Prolixibacter sp. NT017: one gene and its partners. The protein of the gene in region 1 interacts with the protein of each later gene in a pairwise test. Links are inferred from orthologs where the notes say so. Each region holds a gene or a part of one and is shown in the gene's direction. Other genes may lie near its edges. The genes, in order: rlmB, tsaE and GJU87_RS21045.

What was found.
Region 2: the proteins of rlmB (region 1) and tsaE interact in binary tests that used the Escherichia coli proteins (3 or more experiments, as listed by UniProt). The link is inferred for Prolixibacter sp. NT017 from one-to-one orthologs.
Region 3: the proteins of rlmB (region 1) and GJU87_RS21045 interact in binary tests that used the Escherichia coli proteins (3 or more experiments, as listed by UniProt). The link is inferred for Prolixibacter sp. NT017 from one-to-one orthologs.

What each region holds. Positions count from the first base shown.
Region 1 is NZ_BLAV01000001.1:239,400-242,559, forward strand. The notes cover bases 109-3,107. They hold rlmB (23S rRNA (guanosine(2251)-2'-O)-methyltransferase RlmB), read left to right. Parts: upstream 109-1,213; coding sequence 1,214-2,002; downstream 2,003-3,107. Other genes in these bases: GJU87_RS00905 (ABC-F family ATP-binding cassette domain-containing protein), read left to right, coding at 109-1,238; GJU87_RS00915 (Lrp/AsnC family transcriptional regulator), read right to left, coding at 1,999-2,469; GJU87_RS00920 (transglutaminase family protein), read left to right, coding at 2,808-3,107. Also shown: more of GJU87_RS00905, read left to right, coding at 1-108; more of GJU87_RS00920, read left to right, coding at 3,108-3,160. UniProt on the Escherichia coli protein: Specifically methylates the ribose of guanosine 2251 in 23S rRNA.
Region 2 is NZ_BLAV01000001.1:4,742,471-4,745,525, reverse strand. Bases 1-2,894 are described here. They hold tsaE (tRNA (adenosine(37)-N6)-threonylcarbamoyltransferase complex ATPase subunit type 1 TsaE), read left to right. Parts: upstream 1-1,184; coding sequence 1,185-1,604; downstream 1,605-2,894. Other genes in these bases: pulA (type I pullulanase), read right to left, coding at 2,830-2,894; GJU87_RS19700 (alanine dehydrogenase), read left to right, coding at 1,616-2,833; gcvH (glycine cleavage system protein GcvH), read right to left, coding at 613-993; infB (translation initiation factor IF-2), read left to right, coding at 1-541. Outside these bases: more of pulA, read right to left, coding at 2,895-3,055. UniProt on the Escherichia coli protein: Required for the formation of a threonylcarbamoyl group on adenosine at position 37 (t(6)A37) in tRNAs that read codons beginning with adenine.
Region 3 is NZ_BLAV01000001.1:5,074,576-5,077,667, forward strand. Bases 2-2,932 are described here. They hold GJU87_RS21045 (NAD(P)H-hydrate dehydratase), read left to right. Parts: upstream 2-673; coding sequence 674-2,191; downstream 2,192-2,932. Other genes in these bases: GJU87_RS21040 (peptide MFS transporter), read right to left, coding at 2-440; GJU87_RS21050 (DUF4831 family protein), read left to right, coding at 2,411-2,932. In the rest of the region: more of GJU87_RS21040, read right to left, coding at 1-1; more of GJU87_RS21050, read left to right, coding at 2,933-3,092. UniProt on the Escherichia coli protein: Bifunctional enzyme that catalyzes the epimerization of the S- and R-forms of NAD(P)HX and the dehydration of the S-form of NAD(P)HX at the expense of ADP, which is converted to AMP.

The sequences.
Region 1 (3,160 bases):
ACGATTACAAAGTCAGTTACTCGAAATATGTTGAGTTGCGCAAAGAGCGCCGCGAACAGCAGATGGCCGCTTACCGCAATCAGCAAAAAATGATTCAGGACACAGAAGACTTTATCGAGCGTTTTCGCTACAAGGCAACCAAAGCGGTCCAGGTGCAGTCACGCATCAAGCAGCTGGAAAAGATCGACCGCATCGAAATCGACGAAGAGGATGTTCGTTCGCTGAATATTAAGTTTCCGCCGTCGCCTCGTTCCGGTACCGTGGTTTTCGAGGCAAAGCAGATGAGCAAAAGTTACGGTGATAACCTGGTGTTGAAAGATGTTGATTTGACCATCGAGCGGGGGAACCGCGTGGCCTTTGTCGGGAAAAACGGCGAAGGGAAAACCACGCTGGCGCGGATCATCATGCAGGAACTGGAGTTTACCGGTCATGCCAAGTTGGGACATAATGTGAAAATCGGATATTTTGCCCAGAACCAGGCTTCTTTGCTGGATGAGAGTGCTACGGCATTCGATATCATCGACCGGATTGCTGTTGGTGATGTCCGGACGAAAATCCGGGATATTCTAGGCGCCTTCATGTTCAGCGGCGAAGATGTCGATAAGAAAGTGAAGGTGCTTTCCGGTGGTGAACGCTCTCGCTTAGCGATGATTCGTTTGTTGCTGGAACCGGTGAACTTCCTGGTACTCGATGAGCCGACGAACCACCTGGATATGCACTCGAAAGATATCCTGAAACAAGCGCTTCAGGATTACGATGGAACCTTGTTACTCGTTTCGCATGACCGTGAATTTCTAGATGGTCTGGTGGATGTGGTTTACGAGTTTCGTGATAAGAAAGTGAAGCAGCATCTTGGCGGTATTTATGAATTCCTCCGTCGGAAGAAGATGGATTCGCTGAAAGAATTAGAGAGGAAGAACAATCAGCCTGCACAGCCGGTCGTTGAAAAAGAAGAACCGAAAAATGATGGTCCCGAACTTAGTTACGAGGAACGGAAAGAAGTAAATCGGACCATTTCGCGTCTGGAAAAACAACTAAGCGAAGCAGAGTCGAAAATTACTTCGCTGGAAACCGAGATTGAAGAGATGGACGGGCGGTTAGCTAATCCTGATAATGAAGATATGGAGCAATTGCTCTCAACTTATTCCCGGAAAAAGGAAGATCTGGATAAAGAGATGGAAAACTGGGAGAAAACAACAGAAGAACTGGAAGAATGGAACGCAAAAAAAACGTGGTAAGACATCATCGTGCCCCAATCGATAAAAGCACTTACGTGTTTGGCACACGCGCTGTTATCGAAGCGATTAAATCAGGCAAAGAAATTGAGAAAATCCTGGTAAGAAAGGGACTCTCCAACGAGTTATCACGTGAGTTGTTCTCTCTGGTCCGGGAGATGGATATTCCGGTTCAGAACGTTCCGGTTGAACGGATTGATCGTATTACCCGGAAGAACCATCAGGGAGTTTTGGCATTCCTTTCGCCGATTACTTATCAGAAGCTCGAAAATATTATTCCCGGAATCTACGAAAAAGGCGAAGTTCCGCTGCTATTGGTACTCGATAAAATTTCAGATGTTCGGAATTTTGGAGCCATTGCTCGCTCGGCTGAGGTGGCCGGAGCTCATGCCATTGTTGTTCCTGAAAAAGGCGCGGCGCAGGTAAATGCCGATGCGCTGAAAACATCGGCCGGTGCTTTGAATATGATTCCGGTTTGCCGGGTGAAAAGTCTGCGTGAAACCATTGTGTTTCTTCAGGAAAGCGGTTTACGCATTCTGGCTGCGACCGAAAAGGGTGACAAAAATTATTTCGAAACTTCAATGCAGGAACCGACGGCCATTCTTATGGGAGCCGAGGACAAAGGCATTGAACCTGAATTATTGAAGCTTGCAGATGAGTGGGTGAAAATTCCGCAATTCGGGCAGATTGCTTCGCTGAACGTTTCGGTAGCGGCTTCGGTGTTAATTTTCGAAGCTGTTCGCCAGCGCATGCAGGCAAGTTCCTAATCCTTATAAATAGGAACTTGTCGGTTGAATGTCTCTTCCAGCGAAATAAAGGTTTCTGTACTGGTAATTCCGGAAATTCGTTGGATCTTATCGTTCAGAATTTCTTTCAGATGCTCGTTATTCCGGGCATAAACCTTAGCGAAAATCGCGTACTGACCTGTGGTATAATGACACTCAACAATTTCGCGAATCGACATTAATTCCCGGGCAACTTTATGGTATAACTCTCCTTTGTCCAGGAAAATTCCAATATACGTACAGGTGTGGTAATCTACTTTCTTCGGATCGATATTGTAACCTGACCCGGTGATGACCTGCATCTCAATCATTCGATTGACCCGTTGGTGCACAGCCGCACGGGAGATTCCGCATTCAGCAGCAACATCCTTAAAGGGTATACGGGCATTTTGACTGATAATATCCAGTATTTTCAGATCGATTTCGTCGAGATGGTGTTTATGTGTCATGGTCGCTAATTTTTCCTTCTTCAAAAATAAGATAAATGTTTATAAACCTTCAATAAACAATTCTTATTTGTCGTCATTTGTAACAATTCTTAACTTTTTGTCAGCTAAAACAGTTATTTGATTTCGGTAGAAAACCTTGTATTATTAAAAAATACATTAACTCAACTCTTCCTTTTTACTTAAAGACATGGAGTGACAAGCAAAATTAACTGCGTGGATTTGGATTCAATATGAATTAAGCTCTTCTGAAAACCAGAGCATTATTGTTTCAGCAAATATTTTGCGAGGCAGGTAAAAATATCTTAATTCGTGAAAATATTATTTAGTTAAGCATATCGATGTATCGAATACTAATCATCCTACTACTTGCCGGTTTTACTACTTCTTGCCATGATTCATGGCATCGTGACCTGAGCAAACAAGAGAGACTGCTCGTTCGTAAGGCCCTTTGGAAAGCGGACGATAACAGAAATGAATTGAAAATCGCGCTGAAAGATGCGAGCCATGATGAAAAGCTGGCAATGGCTTTCCTGATTGGTTATATGCCTGAGCGTGATTTGAAATGTCTTTCCGCTGAGTTTTTGATGAAGAACGTGGACAAAGCTTTTAAGGCCCGGGATAAATTCAAATGGTGCGCTGCATTACCCGATTCCATTTTTTATAACGACGTTCTGCCCTACGCTGTTCTTTC
Region 2 (3,055 bases), 4.5 Mb from region 1 along the record:
GTCGACGCAGGAGATTCAGGTAAATGTTATCCACAAAGCTGTGGGACAGATTACCGAATCGGATGTGATGCTGGCTACCGCATCCAATGCGATTATCATTGGATTCCAGGTACGTCCGTCCATCAATGCTCGCCGGATTGCGGAGAAAGAGGAAATCGATATCCGTCTCTACTCCATTATCTACGACGCTATCAACGAAATCAAGTCGGCGATGGAAGGAATGCTTGCTCCCGAAATCAAGGAAGAAATACAGGGAACGGCCGAAATTATGACAACGTTCAAGATCACCAAAGTGGGTACCATTGCCGGTTGTATCGTTCGGGATGGAAAGATTACCCGCAATGCTCAGGTTCGTGTCATCAGGGATGGTATCGTGGTCTACACAGGCGTACTTGGTTCACTGAAGCGCTTCAAGGATGATGTGAAAGAGGTTGCCCGTGGTTACGAATGTGGATTAAACATCGAAGGCTACAATGATATCAAAGAAGGTGATTTTGTAGAAGCTTTCACTGAGGTAGAAGTGGCCAAAAAACTGAAATAAGCAAAATTCACGATAAAAGAAAAGCCGGTCAAAATTTTGACCGGCTTTTTTAGTGTCTTTTAGGAGGATAATCAGCCCTCGATCAAATCTTTGTATTCGTCTGCCGACATCAGGTCATCCAATTCAGATGAGTCACTCATGGCAATTTTAATCATCCATCCTTTTCCGTACGGATCTTTGTTCACCAACTCGGGTGCGTCTTCCAGTTCAGTATTGAAAGACTCTACGGTTCCGGAAACGGGCATGAACAAATCAGAGACAGTTTTAACGGCTTCGACAGTACCAAAAACCTCCTCTTTTCCCAGTTCGTCGCCTTCGGTCTCAATTTCGAGGAAAACGATATCACCTAACTCACCCTGAGCAAAATCGGTGATACCAACTACAGCTTTGTCACCTTCCACACGAACCCATTCGTGGTCTTTCGTGTATTTTAAATCAGCAGGAATATTCATAAGATAAAACGTTTTAAAAATTTCAGATGCTTTCCCAAAAGTACAACAATTTTTGGTTTAAACCCTATTAGAAAGTCAGCTCCAAAAACAGATTCCTGAACTGGGAAAAGAAGCGTTGAAATTAATTAATGCACTGTTTTTATTAAATCCCGAAATTGATTAAAATTGAAAAACGAAAATCCACATTGAAAATGTTTAAGGCTGAGATACATTCTCTGGAGGATATCAACCATATCGCCAAGCGATTTATTGCGGCGCATCCGGCCGACAGAGTATTTGCATTTTACGGCAAGATGGGAGCGGGTAAAACAACGTTTATCAAGGCGTTATGCGAAGAAATGCAGGTAATCGATTACGTTACATCCCCCACCTTTGCATTGATCAACGAATACCAAACTTCAACCGACGACCAGATTTTCCACTTCGATTTTTACCGGATAAAAACACTGGAAGAAGCGTTCGATTTTGGTTATGAAGACTACTTTTTCAGTGGAAAACACTGCTTTATCGAATGGCCCGAAAAAATTGAGGCCCTTCTGCCAGAGAATGCTGTTAAAGTCTATATCACAGAACTGGACGACGGACTGAGGATGATCGAATCGAAAAATTAACCTGATACGCCATGATTCAACGGAAATCTTCCAAAATGAGTTCGCTTGCCAATCCGGATTTGCTTCCCAAAGAGCAACTCCTGATTCCACAAAAGAAAAGCATGAAACTGAGCATCGGCATTCCGAATGTCGTTCCCGACGTAGAGTTCCGTATTCCGTTGACGCCACAGGCTGTTGAACTTTTGGTGTCGAATGGCCATGATATCTTCATTGAAAAAGGAGCAGGAGAAGGTTCCAGTTATTCCGATCACGCTTACGCTGAATCAGGAGCCGTCATCTGTGAAACGAAAGCCGAAGTTCTTCAGTCGGACGTGATTGTAAAAATGTCTGCATTTACACTAGAGGAAGCAAAACTTTTGAAAGGCAACCAACTTCTGTTGTCGCCGCTATACATCACATTTCAAAGCCAGGAAACCGTTCGCAAACTAATGCAAAAACGGGTGACTGCCATTGGCTTTGAGTACATGAAAGACGAACATGGCATTTTCCCGGTTACCCGGATTTTAAGTGAAATAATGGGAAACGCTGCCATTTTTGTAGCCAGCGATTACCTCAGTACCTTCCGGGACGGAAAAGGAGTTATCCTTGGCGGAATCACCGGCATATCTCCAACCGAAGTAGTTATCATCGGTTCCGGAACAGCAGCTGAGTTTGCAGCCCGCAACGCGTTGGGCCTCGGAGCGGTTGTCAAGGTGTTCGACGATAGTATCCACAAGCTGATGCGTTTCCAGGAACGACTGGGTCAAAGGGTTTTTACTTCGGTATTTCACCCGAAAGCGTTAAAGAAAGCGTTGAAATCAGCGGATGTAGCTATCGGCGCATTATCGATGAACGAGGTTCCGAAAATTATTGTCCCCGAAACGATGGTGGAGAATATGAAAAACGGTTCTGTCATTATCGATCTGAATATCATCCAGGGAGGTTGTTTCGAAACGTCACGGATTACCAATCTGAAAAAACCGGTTTTCAACAGACATGGTGTTATTCACTACTGTGTACCAAATATCTCTTCGCGAATGGCGCGAACCACATCTATTTCGGTTAGCAACATCATCGCTCCCATCCTGCTCAACATGGGACGTTCAGGGAGTTTGAAACAATATATCCGAATCAACCAGGGATTCTGCGAAGGAATTTATGTTTTCAACGGCATCCTAACGAATCACGATCTCGGGAACATACTCGACATTCCTGTTAAGGATATCAACCTTCTACTTGCTGCTTTCTAATCTTCAGCCACCAAAATCATCATCGAGGTAGGATGAATGCGCACTTTTCCGGTAGTCATCCGCCCCATTCCATTGGGATTAATTTCCCCGTCCTCAGCAATAACCAGCCAGTTGGCTTCAGGAATTTCCAGTTCAACTGAGTAATTATTTCCGTTAAATAACATCTGGATACTCTTCCATGAATCGCCATTGGCATAATCACCCAGCTCGTATTGAATAATT
Region 3 (3,092 bases), 4.8 Mb from region 1 along the record:
CCGGAGTCTCGCATCTCATGATACTTTGGGTTATCATACATCTGGCCAACTAGAGCTTGTAGATTTCCTTTGAATAAGCCATTGCCAAACGCGATAGTAAATAATGCAAGACAAGTCATGATTAGGTAGAACGTTCGGTTTGGAACAGGAGTCGGAGTAGGATAAGCAATCATGGCGTAACCTGCAGCCATAATCACAATACCGGATAGTATGGTTCCTTTGTAATTTCTTATTCTGTCAGCAATGAATCCTCCCAATAGTGAAAGAATATAAATTAGGGCATAAAATACAGAATAGATCAGTCCTGCATCTTTACCATTTAAACCGTATTTTGCTTGTAAAAATAGTACAAGAATAGCCATCATTGTGTAAAAGCCGAAACGCTCTCCCATGTTAGCTAATGAAGCGGCAATAAGTCCTTTCGGATGTCCTTTTAACATAAACGTATGATTTTGATAGATTAGTTCGAAAATTAGCAATCGGACAAATATAATTAACTTTTTCTTCCATAAAGGAGAGCCAGGTCATGTGCGAATATGTTGTATGAAAGAAAAAGAACAGCATCCGGGAGTATGGATGAGGAAAAACGGTCTTGATTTTGTAAATTCGTTCAGCATGCATAGCCTTAAAGAGGCGAACGTGAAATCGACTTCCAAAGCTAAAATCAATTGCTATGAAACTTTTTGCGACCAGCCAGATTGCCGGTATTGATAAATATACCATTGAGCATGAACCCATTTCTGATATCCATTTGATGGAACGGGCAGCATCCACTTTGGTCGACTGGATTCTGCATCACGCCGAACCGGACCAGCATCTGAAATTCTTTGTGGGACCGGGTAACAATGGTGGCGATGCGTTAGCCGCTGCCCGAATGCTGGCATGGGCACTTTCTGGCATCGATGTGTATGTGATGGACTTGGGAAAAGGAATGTCCGAATCGGCCAACACCAACCTGGAGCGTTTGCGGCAGCAGAACCGCACACAAATCGTTTATTTGGATGCAGATGCACCGATGCCGGAAATCAAGCCGACCGACTGGGTAGTTGACGGATTGTTTGGTTCAGGCTTGTCACGTCCGTTGAAAGGTTTGCCGGCGAAAATCGTCAAACACATCAACGACTCCGGTGCACAGGTCGTCGCTATCGATATCCCTTCCGGCCTGATGGGAGAAGATAACCGACAAAACGATCGCGATTCCATTATACGCGCCGATGTGACGCTTACGTTTCAGTTTCCGAAAATCAGTTTTCTCCTGCCGGAAAACGATCCGTTCACCGGCCACTGGATAGTTCTGGATATTGGTTTACACCCGGATGGAATCGAACAAACGGAGACCCCTTTCTTCTATACCGATCACCTGGTGGCAAAAGCCCTTTTGAAAGACCGGAGAACCTTCGCCCACAAGGGAAACTTCGGACATGCGTTGCTGATTGCCGGTAGTTACGGAAAAATGGGAGCAGCTGTTCTTGCATCGCGGGGTTGTCTTCGTTCGGGAGTTGGTCTACTTACGACGCACGTTCCCCGTCTCGGATACAACATCCTGCAAAACAGCATTCCGGAAGCCATGGCCAGCATCGACCAGTCGGATTTGATGTTTACCCAAAATCCGGATTTGACCTCTTTCGATGCGATTGGTATCGGGCCCGGCCTGGACACGAAGTGCAATACAGGGCGCGGTGTTCAGCGAATGCTGGAAGAAGAAATGAAAAAGCCGATGGTTATCGATGCAGATGGATTGAACCTGTTGGCAAAGAATCCGGAGTGGTTGAAGTTGCTTCCCCCTGAAACCATTCTGACACCGCATCCGGGAGAGTTTGCCCGGTTGACGCACCCGGTGGAATGTGGATACGAACGATTGCAACTGGCCAAAGAATATGCGCGGGAAAATGGCGTTGTGCTGGTATTGAAAGGGGCTTACACAGCTATTGCTTGTCCTGACGGAACCTGCTGGTTCAACAGTACCGGCAACCCGGGGATGGCTACGGCCGGAAGCGGTGATGTGCTCACTGGAATTCTGCTTGGCTTGCTGGCACAGGGATATACAGCTAAAGAGGCAGCTATTCTGGGTGTTTTCCTTCATGGGCTGGCTGCTGATTTCGCTGTTGAGGAAGGTTCGCACGAAGCACTGCTGGCAGGCGATATAACTCAGCACCTCGGATTGGCATTTGCCACACTTAAAGATTCTTAAAGATTTTGTGAAAGCAAAAAAAACTATCAAATTTGGGGATATTTGTTTCTGTTAATCTCTCTTTTTCCGTTAGAGAAACTGAGAAAAGAATTTGCTGGTGTATGAGTTAGCAGAAACAAGCAGACTTAAGACAATGAGGCAGAGCGGTATGAAATCTTCCCGATAAGGGTGTTTTACGACTGGCCGTTTTTATGTGGTTGAATGAATAATTAAAGAAAAATGAAAAGTATATATCTTACTTTACTGGGCTTACTGTTTGTTGCCGGACAGGTGATGGCATCGCCCAAAGATGACAAACGCAAAGATGGAGAACAGGTTCCTTTTACAGGAAGCGTTGTTTATTCTTTGCCGGAGACGGGGATTAGGGTAACCGTTGAAGCGGAACAGGTGAAATTTGTTCACGGTCCGTATTACCAATATGCCGAAAAATACCTCGGAATTCCGAATGCCCCTTCCACCGACAGGGAAACCTGGAAAATTACCAATGTGAGTCTGGAGACCTATGGTGAACCCGACCCGAATGAAGTGCATAAAGCGTCTGGTCCTTATGCTTCGGCTTTAAGCCTGACAGCAGACGGCGTACTGATTGGTATTAACAGTGATGTGAAATTGGGCAAAGAAGAGGTTTCCAGTTCGGTTTACACACCAGACGTTGAGGTACCGGATGAACCCTGGCCCGATCGATCGATGCACTCGTTTTTGAATAAGGTGGATTCTGTTTCTCCCGAGATGTACACTACTAAAACATTGCAGCAGAAAGCGCTGGAAACCGCACACGATATTACCAAAATCAGGAAACGGAAATTCAAATCGCTTGTTTTTGGATACGATAAAGCTTTACCCGATGGCGAGGCCTACAATACCATGGTGGCTCAGCTCGATAAGCTCGAAAAGAAGTATG